Tsuneonella mangrovi: one gene and its partners. The protein of the gene in region 3 binds, or shares a complex with, the protein of the main gene of each other region. Links are inferred from orthologs where the notes say so. Each region holds a gene or a part of one and is shown on either strand. Other genes may lie near its edges.

The links. Proteins that work in one complex are often made in the same cells at the same time.
Region 1: the proteins of ccmC (region 3) and CJO11_RS04180 are in contact, whole or in part, in a solved structure (PDB 8CE8), measured with the Escherichia coli proteins. The link is inferred for Tsuneonella mangrovi from one-to-one orthologs.
Region 2: the proteins of ccmC (region 3) and ccmA are in contact, whole or in part, in a solved structure (PDB 8CE8), measured with the Escherichia coli proteins. The link is inferred for Tsuneonella mangrovi from one-to-one orthologs.

The regions. Positions count from the first base shown.
Region 1 is NZ_CP022889.1:841,743-844,623, reverse strand. It holds CJO11_RS04180 (heme exporter protein CcmB), read right to left. Parts: upstream 1,829-2,881; coding sequence 1,172-1,828; downstream 1-1,171. Other genes in the region: CJO11_RS04165 (SDR family oxidoreductase), read right to left, coding at 2,790-2,881; CJO11_RS04170 (4a-hydroxytetrahydrobiopterin dehydratase), read left to right, coding at 2,493-2,783; ccmA (heme ABC exporter ATP-binding protein CcmA), read right to left, coding at 1,825-2,439; CJO11_RS04185 (MAPEG family protein), read right to left, coding at 616-1,089; map (type I methionyl aminopeptidase), read left to right, coding at 1-605. UniProt on the Escherichia coli protein: Required for the export of heme to the periplasm for the biogenesis of c-type cytochromes.
Region 2 is NZ_CP022889.1:841,283-843,991, reverse strand. It holds ccmA (heme ABC exporter ATP-binding protein CcmA), read right to left. Parts: upstream 1,808-2,709; coding sequence 1,193-1,807; downstream 1-1,192. Other genes in the region: CJO11_RS04165 (SDR family oxidoreductase), read right to left, coding at 2,158-2,709; CJO11_RS04170 (4a-hydroxytetrahydrobiopterin dehydratase), read left to right, coding at 1,861-2,151; CJO11_RS04180 (heme exporter protein CcmB), read right to left, coding at 540-1,196; CJO11_RS04185 (MAPEG family protein), read right to left, coding at 1-457. UniProt on the Escherichia coli protein: Part of the ABC transporter complex CcmAB involved in the biogenesis of c-type cytochromes; once thought to export heme, this seems not to be the case, but its exact role is uncertain. Responsible for energy coupling to the transport system.
Region 3 is NZ_CP022889.1:1,167,946-1,175,752, reverse strand. Bases 3,035-5,944 are described here. They hold ccmC (heme ABC transporter permease CcmC), read left to right. Parts: upstream 3,035-4,071; coding sequence 4,072-4,818; downstream 4,819-5,944. Other genes in these bases: CJO11_RS05795 (heme lyase CcmF/NrfE family subunit), read left to right, coding at 5,448-5,944; ccmE (cytochrome c maturation protein CcmE), read left to right, coding at 4,982-5,434; CJO11_RS13175 (heme exporter protein CcmD), read left to right, coding at 4,818-4,958; CJO11_RS05810 (Leu/Phe/Val dehydrogenase), read left to right, coding at 3,035-3,984. In the rest of the region: outer membrane protein assembly factor BamA, read left to right, coding at 1-565; CJO11_RS05835 (OmpH family outer membrane protein), read left to right, coding at 565-1,257; 3-hydroxyacyl-ACP dehydratase FabZ, read left to right, coding at 1,283-1,738; rpmE (50S ribosomal protein L31), read left to right, coding at 1,845-2,069; CJO11_RS05820 (TraR/DksA family transcriptional regulator), read right to left, coding at 2,156-2,473; more of CJO11_RS05810, read left to right, coding at 2,923-3,034; more of CJO11_RS05795, read left to right, coding at 5,945-7,403; CJO11_RS05790 (DsbE family thiol:disulfide interchange protein), read left to right, coding at 7,400-7,807. UniProt on the Escherichia coli protein: Required for the export of heme to the periplasm for the biogenesis of c-type cytochromes.

The sequences.
Region 1 (2,881 bases), 330 kb from region 3 along the record:
TCGGCTATCGCGGGTTTACCCATTCGTGCTGCATCTCGATCAATCATGTGGTGTGCCACGGCATCCCCAGCGACAAGCAGCTCAAGGACGGGGACATCGTCAACATCGACGTCACTCCGCTCCTCGACGGGTGGCACGGCGATACCAGCCGGATGTACCTCGTTGGCGACGTGCCGCTTAAGGCCAGGCGGTTGGTCGATGTTACTCACGAATGCCTGATGATCGGGATCGAGCAGGTGAAGCCCGGCGCGCGGCTGGGCGATATCGGCGCGGCGATCCAGGCACATGCTGAAAAGCACCGCTACGGCGTGGTTCGCGAGTTCTGCGGACACGGCCTCGGGCGGTTGTTCCACGATGCGCCCGAAGTGGTTCACGCTGCGAAGGCTGGGACAGGGCCGGAGCTGCGTCCCGGCATGTTCATGACCATCGAGCCGATGATCAACCTCGGCAAGCCGTGGGTGAAGTTGCTGAGCGACGGGTGGACCGCGGTGACCCGCGACAAGAGCCTATCGGCGCAGTTCGAGCATTCGATCGGCATCACCGAAGACGGCTGCGAGATCTTCACGCTCAGCCCCAAGGGACTGGACAAGCCGCCTTACAACTGAGGTCCGGCGGCTACCCCGCAGCAGCCCATCCCGCCTGCATCACCATCACGCACATCGCGATGATGATCACCGACCCGATAGTCCAGAACGTCGCGCGGACTTCATGGATTTGCGCGGTCGAATAGGCGAGGAAGTGCAGGACGCGCGACACCACGTAGCCGTAGAACAGCCAGTGCGCGAGCGCGGGTGAGGGACCGGTCAGCACGAACAACAGTCCGATAACGATGAAGAACGGGATGTTCTCGAGGTGGTTCTGCATGATCCGGCGAAAGCGCTCGACCGGTTCTTTGGGCGCGGTCTGGTCGGCGGCGGGTGTCGGGTTGAGCGGCGTCTTCTTCATGTCCTCTGGCGCACGGAAACCGCCCTTGACGCGCATCATCTGGACCACCGTGATCCATGCGGTTGCAACCGCAAGCAGGATCATCAGCGAGGCCGATACGGCGTATGTCGCGAATACCGGATTGTCGAAACTGAGTTGGTTCATGGTGTGGCACCCCCTTATTTTTCGGGCACCATGCGCCTCATTCGGGCGTGCTGCAATCGCAGCATCTAGTGCTTTGGAATAGTTAGCTTTCCCGGCCCGCGCGGATTGCGGCTGCTGCCGCAAACGGGGCGATCGCGCACAGCGCAAGGCTGATTGCGGCGCATAGCGCGAGCGCCGTGCCATCGGGCCTCGCGAGGGCACCGGCACCGAAAATCAGGATCGGAACGCCGAGCGGCACCAGCAGCAACCCGCCAAGTGCTGCTCCGCCGCGCACCGCAGTGGTCAGCGCAGCGATCACTAGACCGACAGCAGCCAGCCCCGGGGTACCGGCGAGAAGGCCCAGCAGCAGCGTGACCAGCGTCGTGCTGTCCAATCCCAGCAGCGCCGCCGCGATCAGCGTGGCAAGCAGCAACAGCGGCCCGAAGCTGAGCCAGTGCGCCAGCAGGCGCGACACCATTGCAAGCTCTTCCGATACGCCGCGCAGCGCGAGCTGGTCGAACACCCCGGACTCGACGTCGAGGGCCACCAACCGGTCGATCGGCAGGATGCTGGCAAGCAATGCCGCGATCCACAGCACGCCGCCGCCGGTCCGCGCGAGCAGAGGCGCATCGGGGCCGACCGCGAACGGGAACAGTATCGCCACCGCCACGAAGAACAGCACTGGCAGCAACGGCCCGCCGCGCCCGTTGCCGAGCAACAGTGCCAGGTCGCGGCGCAGCAAACGAGCGAGGACAATCACCAGGGATGGTCCCTGAGATCGATTGTCTGACAGTCTGGCAGAGTGATCGGCTGGTGCGAAGCGACCACAACCACACCACCTGACTTCCTTCGCTCGGCGATGATGTGCTCGACCAATTCGACACCCGCGCTATCCAGCCCGTTGAGCGGTTCGTCGAGCAGCCAATGGTCCGCGCCTTGCCCCAGCAGGCGCGCTAGTGCTGCTCGTTTTTTTTGACCGGTAGACAGATATCGTACCGGAACATCCTCGAGACCCGCCAAACCCGTTGTAGCAATGTCGGTCGTGCAGCCATCCAGCTTTGACCAGAACGAGAGCGCCTGTCCGAGAGGCAATTCCGGATCGAGCGCATGACGCTCGTTCAGCAGGCCGACGGTGCCCTGCCAGTTCACAATGCCGTAGCCGTCGCAAACCTTGCTCAGCTCGGGCGCGAAAGATGGTTTGCGCAGGCCTGCGAGGATTTGCAGCAGACTGCTCTTGCCAACACCATTGGGGCCGACCAGATGCAAGGCGGCACCTTTGTCCAGCCACAGGTCGAGCGAGCCGAACAGGAGCCGGTCGCCCCTGCGGCAAAACAACTCCCATGCGGTAAGTCCCGTCGCTTGCATCGACATGCGGGTTAGGCGAAAGGTGCAAGACCGACAAGATAAGTAGAAATGAGCGCACTATGGCAATCGCCGAACTGACCGAGAGCGAACGCACCAGCCTGTTGGCGGCGCACCCCTATTGGTCGTTGGCGCGCGAGGGCAAGGCGATCGAGCGGACGTTCGTGTTCGCCGACTTCAATGCGGCGTGGGGTTTCATGGCGCGGGTTGCGCTGCTAGCCGAGAAAGCCGACCATCACCCGGAATGGTTCAACGTCTACAACCGGGTCGAGATTAATTTGACTACGCACGACGCGGGCGGGCTGAGCCAGCGCGATGCCGATATGGCAACTGCGATCGACGCGATGGTCTGACGGAGCCTAGACCCCCAGCGGGCGGGCCATTCCGCGCGCACGCTTGCGTACTCGGCCGGGCATCCAGCGGGTGCCGAACGCCAGTTGCCGGGCGGTCG
Region 2 (2,709 bases), 330 kb from region 3 along the record:
ATCCCGCCTGCATCACCATCACGCACATCGCGATGATGATCACCGACCCGATAGTCCAGAACGTCGCGCGGACTTCATGGATTTGCGCGGTCGAATAGGCGAGGAAGTGCAGGACGCGCGACACCACGTAGCCGTAGAACAGCCAGTGCGCGAGCGCGGGTGAGGGACCGGTCAGCACGAACAACAGTCCGATAACGATGAAGAACGGGATGTTCTCGAGGTGGTTCTGCATGATCCGGCGAAAGCGCTCGACCGGTTCTTTGGGCGCGGTCTGGTCGGCGGCGGGTGTCGGGTTGAGCGGCGTCTTCTTCATGTCCTCTGGCGCACGGAAACCGCCCTTGACGCGCATCATCTGGACCACCGTGATCCATGCGGTTGCAACCGCAAGCAGGATCATCAGCGAGGCCGATACGGCGTATGTCGCGAATACCGGATTGTCGAAACTGAGTTGGTTCATGGTGTGGCACCCCCTTATTTTTCGGGCACCATGCGCCTCATTCGGGCGTGCTGCAATCGCAGCATCTAGTGCTTTGGAATAGTTAGCTTTCCCGGCCCGCGCGGATTGCGGCTGCTGCCGCAAACGGGGCGATCGCGCACAGCGCAAGGCTGATTGCGGCGCATAGCGCGAGCGCCGTGCCATCGGGCCTCGCGAGGGCACCGGCACCGAAAATCAGGATCGGAACGCCGAGCGGCACCAGCAGCAACCCGCCAAGTGCTGCTCCGCCGCGCACCGCAGTGGTCAGCGCAGCGATCACTAGACCGACAGCAGCCAGCCCCGGGGTACCGGCGAGAAGGCCCAGCAGCAGCGTGACCAGCGTCGTGCTGTCCAATCCCAGCAGCGCCGCCGCGATCAGCGTGGCAAGCAGCAACAGCGGCCCGAAGCTGAGCCAGTGCGCCAGCAGGCGCGACACCATTGCAAGCTCTTCCGATACGCCGCGCAGCGCGAGCTGGTCGAACACCCCGGACTCGACGTCGAGGGCCACCAACCGGTCGATCGGCAGGATGCTGGCAAGCAATGCCGCGATCCACAGCACGCCGCCGCCGGTCCGCGCGAGCAGAGGCGCATCGGGGCCGACCGCGAACGGGAACAGTATCGCCACCGCCACGAAGAACAGCACTGGCAGCAACGGCCCGCCGCGCCCGTTGCCGAGCAACAGTGCCAGGTCGCGGCGCAGCAAACGAGCGAGGACAATCACCAGGGATGGTCCCTGAGATCGATTGTCTGACAGTCTGGCAGAGTGATCGGCTGGTGCGAAGCGACCACAACCACACCACCTGACTTCCTTCGCTCGGCGATGATGTGCTCGACCAATTCGACACCCGCGCTATCCAGCCCGTTGAGCGGTTCGTCGAGCAGCCAATGGTCCGCGCCTTGCCCCAGCAGGCGCGCTAGTGCTGCTCGTTTTTTTTGACCGGTAGACAGATATCGTACCGGAACATCCTCGAGACCCGCCAAACCCGTTGTAGCAATGTCGGTCGTGCAGCCATCCAGCTTTGACCAGAACGAGAGCGCCTGTCCGAGAGGCAATTCCGGATCGAGCGCATGACGCTCGTTCAGCAGGCCGACGGTGCCCTGCCAGTTCACAATGCCGTAGCCGTCGCAAACCTTGCTCAGCTCGGGCGCGAAAGATGGTTTGCGCAGGCCTGCGAGGATTTGCAGCAGACTGCTCTTGCCAACACCATTGGGGCCGACCAGATGCAAGGCGGCACCTTTGTCCAGCCACAGGTCGAGCGAGCCGAACAGGAGCCGGTCGCCCCTGCGGCAAAACAACTCCCATGCGGTAAGTCCCGTCGCTTGCATCGACATGCGGGTTAGGCGAAAGGTGCAAGACCGACAAGATAAGTAGAAATGAGCGCACTATGGCAATCGCCGAACTGACCGAGAGCGAACGCACCAGCCTGTTGGCGGCGCACCCCTATTGGTCGTTGGCGCGCGAGGGCAAGGCGATCGAGCGGACGTTCGTGTTCGCCGACTTCAATGCGGCGTGGGGTTTCATGGCGCGGGTTGCGCTGCTAGCCGAGAAAGCCGACCATCACCCGGAATGGTTCAACGTCTACAACCGGGTCGAGATTAATTTGACTACGCACGACGCGGGCGGGCTGAGCCAGCGCGATGCCGATATGGCAACTGCGATCGACGCGATGGTCTGACGGAGCCTAGACCCCCAGCGGGCGGGCCATTCCGCGCGCACGCTTGCGTACTCGGCCGGGCATCCAGCGGGTGCCGAACGCCAGTTGCCGGGCGGTCGAGTTGACCAGCGTGTGCAGCCTTTCCCCATGCACCGCGTCCCATTCAGCCTGGGCGACGGCGAGCGGCGGGGTAATCTCGAGTCCGGCGGCCTTCACTCGATCGCGGATCGCTTCGTTGGTCGACTGGTTCGGAGTCTTGTCGATCAACGGGGTGTCGATGAACCCGGGGCACAGGCTGCGCACGTTGATACCGAATTCGGCCCATTCGGCGTCGAGCGATTCGGTCAGGCTGCGCACGCCGGCCTTGGTTGCCGAATAGACCGACGCCCCGCCGCTGCCGTAGATTCCCGCCGCGCTGGCGGTGTTGAGCAGGCAACTGCCCGGCGCGGTTTTCTTGAGATAGGGGAGCACCGCCTGCGCGCCGTAGAACACGCCCTTCAGGTTGATGTCGATGCAGCGACCGATTTCCTCGAGCGTGTTTTCCGAGAGCGATCCGCCCAGCGGAATCCCGGCATTGTT
Region 3 (7,807 bases):
GCGCGTGTTGCGCGAACCGATTATCAGCGACGGCAATGGCGGCACCACCGTCATCACCGACCGCAACCAGGTTGGCGACGAGTCGCTCGGCGGCAACGCCTACTACATTGGCCATGCCGAGCTCGAGATTCCGCTCGGCAGCGGCGGCAAGGAAATGGGCCTCAGGCCATCGATTTTCCTCGATGTCGGCTCGCTCTGGCACGTTGGCCGGCCGGTGCTCAATTCGAGCCCGTACCCCAACGGCATCAATTTCCCGCAGCGCGACGCCAACGGCAACCCGCTCTATACCCAGACCGTGACCAATACTGATGGTACGACGACGACGACGATCGTCACCAGCGCAACCGCGCCTGACGGTTCGGCCAACACCGCCCTCACCAGTAATATCGCTCCGTTCCAGGAGGTTTTCCTGGGGGATTCGGCCAGCCCGCGCGTGGCCGTTGGCATCGGTGTGAACTGGAATTCGCCATTCGGGCCGCTCCGGCTCGATTTCGCCAAGGTCCTGAGGAAGGTCCCCGGCGACCGAGTCAAAGAATTTTCCTTCAACGTAGGAACGCAATTCTGATGAAATACTTTTCCAAGTCCCTGATCGCACTTGGCCTTGCCGCAGGCATGGCTACTCCGATGGCAGTCACCCCGGCTGCCGCCCAGACCGCCGCTGCGCCTGTCAAGGGTATCGGCATCGTCAGCCTCCCGGCGGTGGTGCAGAACTCCAGCGCATTCAAGACTGCCGAGCAGCAGCGCGAAGTGACCTACAAGGCGCAGATCGACCAAGCGACGACGCGCCGCGACCAGATCGCCGCGCAGCTCAAGCCGCTGGTCGACAAGTTCAACGCCGACCAGAAGGCCAACCCGAACAATCCGGCCCTGGCCAAGGAAGCGCAGACGATCCAGCAGATCAACGAATCCGGCAAGCAGGAACTGCAACGGATCATGCAGCCGATCGCCCTTAGCCGCGCCTACGTGACCGAACAGATCGAAGACAAGCTCGACGATGCGGTCAAAGCTGCCGCGCAGGCCAAGGGCGTCTCGCTGATCCTCGACGCGTCTCAGGGTGCGGTAGTGTACGCCGAGGGTGCCTACAACATCACCGCAGATGTGCTGAGCTCGCTCAACAGCATGCTGCCGACCGCGCAGCTCGTCCCGCCGCAGGGCTGGGTGCCGCGCGAAGTGCGCCAGCAGCAGGAGCAGCAGGCGCAAGCGCAGGCTGCCGCCACCGCAGCGCAGAACCAGCCGCAAGCGTCCGGCGGTCGCTGAGACAAGGAAAGCCGGGGGCAGCGCAATGAGCAATGAAACCGCGTTCGACATCCGTCGCGTGCTTGCCGCGCTGCCCCACCGCTACCCCCTGCTGCTGGTCGATCGCGTCCGCTCGCTGACGCTCGGCGAGGAGATCCACGCGGTCAAGGCGGTCAGCTTCAACGAGGAATTTTTCCAGGGTCATTTCCCGGGCCGTCCGATCATGCCGGGTGTACTCCAGATCGAGGCGCTGGCGCAGGCTGCGGCGATTCTCGGGATCGAAACGCTCGAACTCGCCGGGACAGGAAAGCTGGTCTATTTCATGGGCATAGACGGCGCCAAGTTCCGCGCGCCGGTGGAGCCGGGCTGCCTGCTCGACCTCAACGTGTCGTTCCTCCAGAAGCGTAGCCGGGTCTACAAGTTCAAGGGTGTCGCCAGCGTCGAGGGCAAGACCACCTGCGAGTGCGAATTTACCGCGATGATCGCCGACCCGCCCGCCTAGGGGCGCAAACCGCTTGCAAATCGCCGCCTGCCCCGCTAGGCGCGCGCCTTTCCCGCACACAGCACGTCCGGTCGGAACCGGACACTAGCTAGCAAGGACTTATGCCATGAAGGCCGATACCCATCCCGATTACCACACGATCACCGTCAAGATGACCGACGGGACCGAATTCCAGACCCGCTCGACCTGGGGCGCCGAGGGTGACACGCTCACGCTCGACATCGACCCGACCAGCCACCCGGCGTGGACCGGCGGCAAGCAGCAGATCCAGGAAGGCGGCCGCGTGGCAGCGTTCAACAAGCGTTTCGGCGGGCTCAGCCTCAAGAAGTAACGCAATTTGCGAGCTTTGCGGCCTTCGGGTCGCAGGAGGAGGGCGGTCCGACGGGGCCGCCCTTTTCGGTTCCGGCTTCGCTCTTCCTACCGGGCGTGCTCGATGCACCGCGTTGCGATCGGGCGTGCTTCCAGCCGCTTGCGATCGATCGGCTTTCCGCACACTGCACAGAAGCCGTAGCTGCCATTGGCGATGCGACTCATGGCGGCGCGTATTTGCGTGATCTCGTTGCGCAGCACATCGTCGGTACCTGCCAGCGCATCGTCGTCTTCGAGGTCGATGGCCTGGTCTGCCGAATCGGCCTCAAGCGGATGTCGCAAGTCGTCCTCGATCTCGTCTGCGCGTTCGAGCAATTCGGCCAATCGGGCCTCGAGTTGCTCACGCAGGTCGTCGAAATTGTCCATCGCTATCTCCCCAAGCTTTGGATCGAAGAATAGGGAGTGTCGCTTGCACTTACCTTGATCAATCGCAAATTCGCAGGCGGAGGGGCCGATGCAGGCAATCGCAGGTATCGTTTGCTCGCAACAGACTCGCGATCGGGGCGCGATTCTGCTGCCTTGGGCTTGCAAGCGGCGCGAAACATTCTTGCGTGTGACACTTCCTCGCGCAGTTTTCGCTTCCCAATCCGCCTACGCTATGCAACAGGCGCTCGCCCGTGCCGGAACCCGCTTGACGGGTGCGCGTGCGGCACTAAGTGCCCCGCCTTACGGCATGCACCGGGGCATGTGGCGATCGTAGCTCAGTTGGTTAGAGCGCCGGTTTGTGGTACCGGAGGTCGGGGGTTCGAGACCCCTCGATCGCCCCATTTCCCCCGTTTGTGCCGACACTACACCAGCGCATAGCGGGGCACGACATGACGGCTTTCTGGACCGAACCCGACTTCGACGATCACGAGCTGGTCCAGCTCGTGCATGACCGGAAATCGGGCCTTACCGCGATTATTGCGCTCCATTCGACCCATCTTGGCCCGGCTGGCGGCGGCACCCGCTTCTGGCACTATGGCGAGCCCAAGGCGGCGATGCGCGACGCGCTGCGCCTCAGCCGCGGGATGAGCTACAAGAACGCGATGGCGGGCCTGCCGATGGGCGGCGGCAAGGCGGTGATCCTGGCCGACGAAAACCGCACCAAGACGCCTGAACTGATGGCCGCGTTCGGCGATGCGGTGGATGCGCTCGGCGGGCGCTACGTCACCGCCGAGGATGTCGGCATCACCGAAGCCGACATGGTCGCGGTCAGCCAGCGGACGTCGTTCGTATCCGGCCTGCCGTCGAGCGACGGCAAGGCGGGCGGCGATCCGGGCCCGTTTACCGCGATGGGCATTTACCTCGGGATCAAGGCGGCCGTGGTGCACAAGCTCGGCACCGATTCGATGGCCGGGGTGCGCGTGGCGATCCAGGGCACCGGCTCGGTTGGTGGCGGGGTTGCCCGGCTGCTGGCGAAAGACGGTGCCAAGCTGGTCCTCGCCGATGTCGATGCCGCGCGGGCCAGGGCGCTGGCCGAACAGATTGGCGCCGAGGCGGTTGCGCCCGACACGATCCTGACCACCGAATGCGATGTGCTCAGCCCCAATGCGTTGGGTGCGATCCTGGACGATCGGACCATTCCGGCGCTCAATTGCGCGATCGTGGCAGGCGGTGCCAACAACCAGCTCGCGCGTGCGCATCACGGAGCGCTGCTGGCCGAACGCGGCATTCTCTATGCGCCCGACTACGTGATCAACGCCGGCGGAATCATCTCGGTCGCCACCGAATATTTCGCACGGGTCGAAGGCAAGCACACCGACGTATCCGAAGTCGATGCGCTGGTTGCCCGCATTCCCGAGCGCCTGAAGCGGATCTGGAACGAGAGCGAAGCAAGCGGCACCCCGTCGGATGTCGTGGCCGATCGCATGGCGCAGGAACGCATCGGCCGCTAGGCTTTGGCCAGGAGGGACAAACGTCCCCCTTGTGGCGCGCCGCCGGTCCTGCCAAAGCGAACCCGTCCGAGGAATATACCGCTTTCGATGCACGGCTTTGCCAATCCCACGCGTTTCCTGTCGATCGCCCGGCCGCTGACTCCGGTGCTGCTGGTGTTCGGGTTGCTGATCGCGGGCGGGGCGCTCGTCTTCGGCCTGTTCTACGCTCCTGCCGAGCAGCTGCAGGGCCAGACCGTGCGGATCCTGTTTATCCACGTCCCGACTGCATGGCTGGGCATGGGTGGATGGACGGTGATCGCGGCGGCGAGCATTTCGGAGATCGTCTGGCGGCACCCGCTCGCGGCAATCGCAGGCCGCGCGGCGGCGGTGCCAGGCGCGGTGTTTACCGCCGTGTGCCTGATCACCGGATCGCTCTGGGGCCGCCCGGCGTGGGGCACCTGGTGGGTGTGGGACGGGCGCTTGACGTCGATGCTGGTGCTGCTGTTCCTCTATTTCGGGTATATCGCATTGGCCGAGGCGACCGCGCGCGAAGGCGTTTCGAGCCGGATCCCGGCAATTTTCGGCATCGTCGGCATCGTCAACATCCCGGTGATCCACTACTCGGTAATCTGGTGGTATTCGATCCACCAGCCGCCGAGCCTCAGCATGGGCAGTTCCGCCATGGCGCCGGTGTTCATGTGGCCGCTGCTGGTCTCGACGCTGGGATTTTCGCTGATTTTCGGAGCGATCGTGCTGATGCGGATGCGTACGTTGCTGGCCGATGCCCAGGCCGAGGCGCGGCTGCGGCGCAAGGCTCTCGACAGCGAACGCGCACCGGCGCAAGGGGAGGCTTGATGCGCGCGGGACTCGACCCCTGGCCTTTCGTGATCGCTGCCTACGCGGTGGCGGTTGGGGCGACATTGCTGCTTGTTTGGCTCAGCTGGCGTGCGATGCGCCGGGCCGAACGGCGGCGCGAGGAGATACGGCGCAAGTGAGCGACGACACCACATCCCATTCGATGCACCAACCCAAGCACCAGCGCCTGGCGCTGGTCGTGATTGCGGTTGTCGTGCTGATCGCAGCATCGCTGATCGCCACCTGGGCGCTGCGCGGCGAGGCGAGCCTGTTCTACGTGCCGAGCCAGCTGGTCTCCGATCCGCCGGCCCCGGGCCGCGCGGTCCGGCTGGGCGGGATGGTCGAGCAAGGGTCGGTCGTCACCAGGCCCGACGGCGTGACGATCGATTTCGTGGTGGGCGATGGCAAGGCCCGTGTACCGGTGGAATACAGCGGCATCGTGCCCGACCTGTTCAAGGAAGGTTCGGGCGTCGTGGCGGACGGGCGGATGCAGGCCAACGGCGTGTTCAAGGCCGATACTTTGCTCGCCAAGCACGACGAGAACTACGTCCCGCGCGAATTGCAGGACATGACCGCGGCGCAAAAGCAGGCCGTGGTCGAAGACACTACCAAATGAGGTCTTGCGCCCTGTGATTGCCGAACTCGGCCTTGCGGCTTTGTGGCTGGCGGCGGCGCTGGCGGGGCTGCAGCTGGCAGCCGGCGCGCTGTCGCTGCGTACCGAGGCCGGCGACGATAGCGACCTCGGCAGCGTGGTTCGCCCGGCGGCGGTGGTCCAGGGCATATTGTGCGTGTTCGCGTTCACGATGCTGCTATGGCTGTTTGCCCGCACCGACCTGTCGGTGAAGCTGGTCGCGGAAAATTCACACTCGATGAAGCCGATGCTGTTCAAGGTCGCTGCCGCATGGGGCAACCACGAAGGATCGATGCTGCTGTGGGTCACGGTGATGTCGATCGCCGGGGCACTGATCGCGCTGATCGAGCGGCGCTTGCCCGAGCGCACGATGCGCGCGACGCTCGCTGCGCAGGCATTCGTCGGGCTCGGCTTCTACGCCTTCCTGCTGTTCAGCTCGAACCCGTTCGAGCGGCTCAACCCGCCCGCGCTTGAAGGCCTCGGGCTCAACCCGCTGCTGCAGGACATCGGCCTCGCGTTCCATCCGCCGACGCTTTATTTCGGTTACGTCGGGCTGTCGGTGGCGTTCAGCTTTGCGGTCGGGGCATTGCTGACCCGCGAAGTGACCCCGGCCTTTGCCCGCGCGATGCGCCCGTGGGTGCTGGGGGCGTGGATATTCCTGACCGTGGGCATCACCGCCGGCTCCTACTGGGCCTATTACGAACTCGGCTGGGGCGGCTGGTGGTTCTGGGACCCGGTCGAGAACGCCTCGCTGATGCCGTGGCTCGCGGCGACCGCGCTGCTCCATTCGGCGAGCGTGCTCGCGGCACGCGATGCCCTGCGTGCCTGGACCATCATGCTCGGCGTGATCGCCTTCTCGATGAGCATGATCGGCACGTTCTTGGTGCGTTCGGGCATCCTCACCAGTGTCCATGCGTTCGCGGTCGATCCCGAACGCGGCACTTTCATCCTCGCGCTGCTGGCGATCTACATCGGCGGCGCGCTGCTGGTGTTCGCCTTGCGCGCGGGCAGCGTCAGCGAAGGCCAGCGGTTTGCGCTGGTCAGCCGCGAAGGTGCGCTGGTGGTCAACAACGTGATGCTCTCGGCGATCCTCGGCGTTGTCCTGCTTGGCACGCTCTACCCATTGCTGACCGAAGCGATGGGCGTGCGGGTTTCGGTCGGCCCGCCCTACTTCGATCCGGTTTCGGCGATCTTCGCGTTGCCGATGCTTGTGGTGATGGCGGTCGGGCCGCTGCTGCGTTGGCGAAGCGACCGGCTGGGCCGGGTCCGCTGGCAGCTGGCGGTGATCGGCACGGTCGCGCTGGCGGCGGCAGTCGCGGTTCTGCTGCTGGCCGGGGCAGGGCTGCTGCCGTCGCTCGGGCTGGTGTTCGGCGCAGCGCTGCTGGTGGCGAGCGTCCTGCCGCTCAAGGGGCGCAGCCTGCGGCTGCTGCCGCTGGCGACCTGGGGCATGGTCGTTGCGCATTTCGGGATCGCGGTCGCGCTGCTCGGGATGGCCAGCGAAAGCGCTTTCAACCAGGAAAAGCTCGCGGCGGTCAACGTCGGCGAAACGACACAGGTGGGACCGTGGAAGATCACGCTCGAGCGGGTCGATCCGATCGCCGGGCCCAACTGGACTGCTCTCGAAGGGGTGATGTCTGCACGCTATGATGGCGGGGCGCCGATCGTCGTCACCCCGCAAGCCCGCACTTTCTGGGCCCCGCCGCAGGAAACCACTGAAAGCGCGCTGGTCACCCGCTGGAACGGGCAGCTCTACGCAGTGATCGGTAAAGAGGCCGGGCAAGGGCGCTGGCAGCTGCGGCTGTGGTGGAAGCCGTTCGTGCCGCTGATCTGGCTTGGCGGACTGCTGGTGGCGCTGGGCGGCGCGCTGGCACTGGTCGGGCGGGTCGCCACCGACCTGCGCCGCCGTTCGGCACAGCGACGGATCGCCGAGCGCAAGGCGGACGCAGCGACATGAAGCAATGGCGTTATTTCCTCCCGCTGGCAGTGTTCCTCGCGTTTGTCGGTGTGGCTGCGTGGCAGCTGACCCAGCCGCAGGACAACGACGTGCATTCGACGATGATCGGCAAGCCGGTGCCGCCGTTCAGCCTGCCGCCTGCAACCAAGGATCGCCCCGGCCTGTCGCTGGCGGACTTGAAGGACGGCAAACCCAAGCTGCTCAATTTCTGGGCCAGCTGGTGCGTGCCCTGCGCTGCCGAGGCGGCACAGCTGGCGAAGCTCAAGGCGATGGGGGTGACGATCGACAGCATCGCGATCCGCGACAAGCCCGACCAGGTCGCCGCGTTCCTCGCCCAGTACGGCAACCCCTATACCCGCATCGGGAGCGACGACCTCAGCAAGGTCCAGCTGTCGATCGGCAGC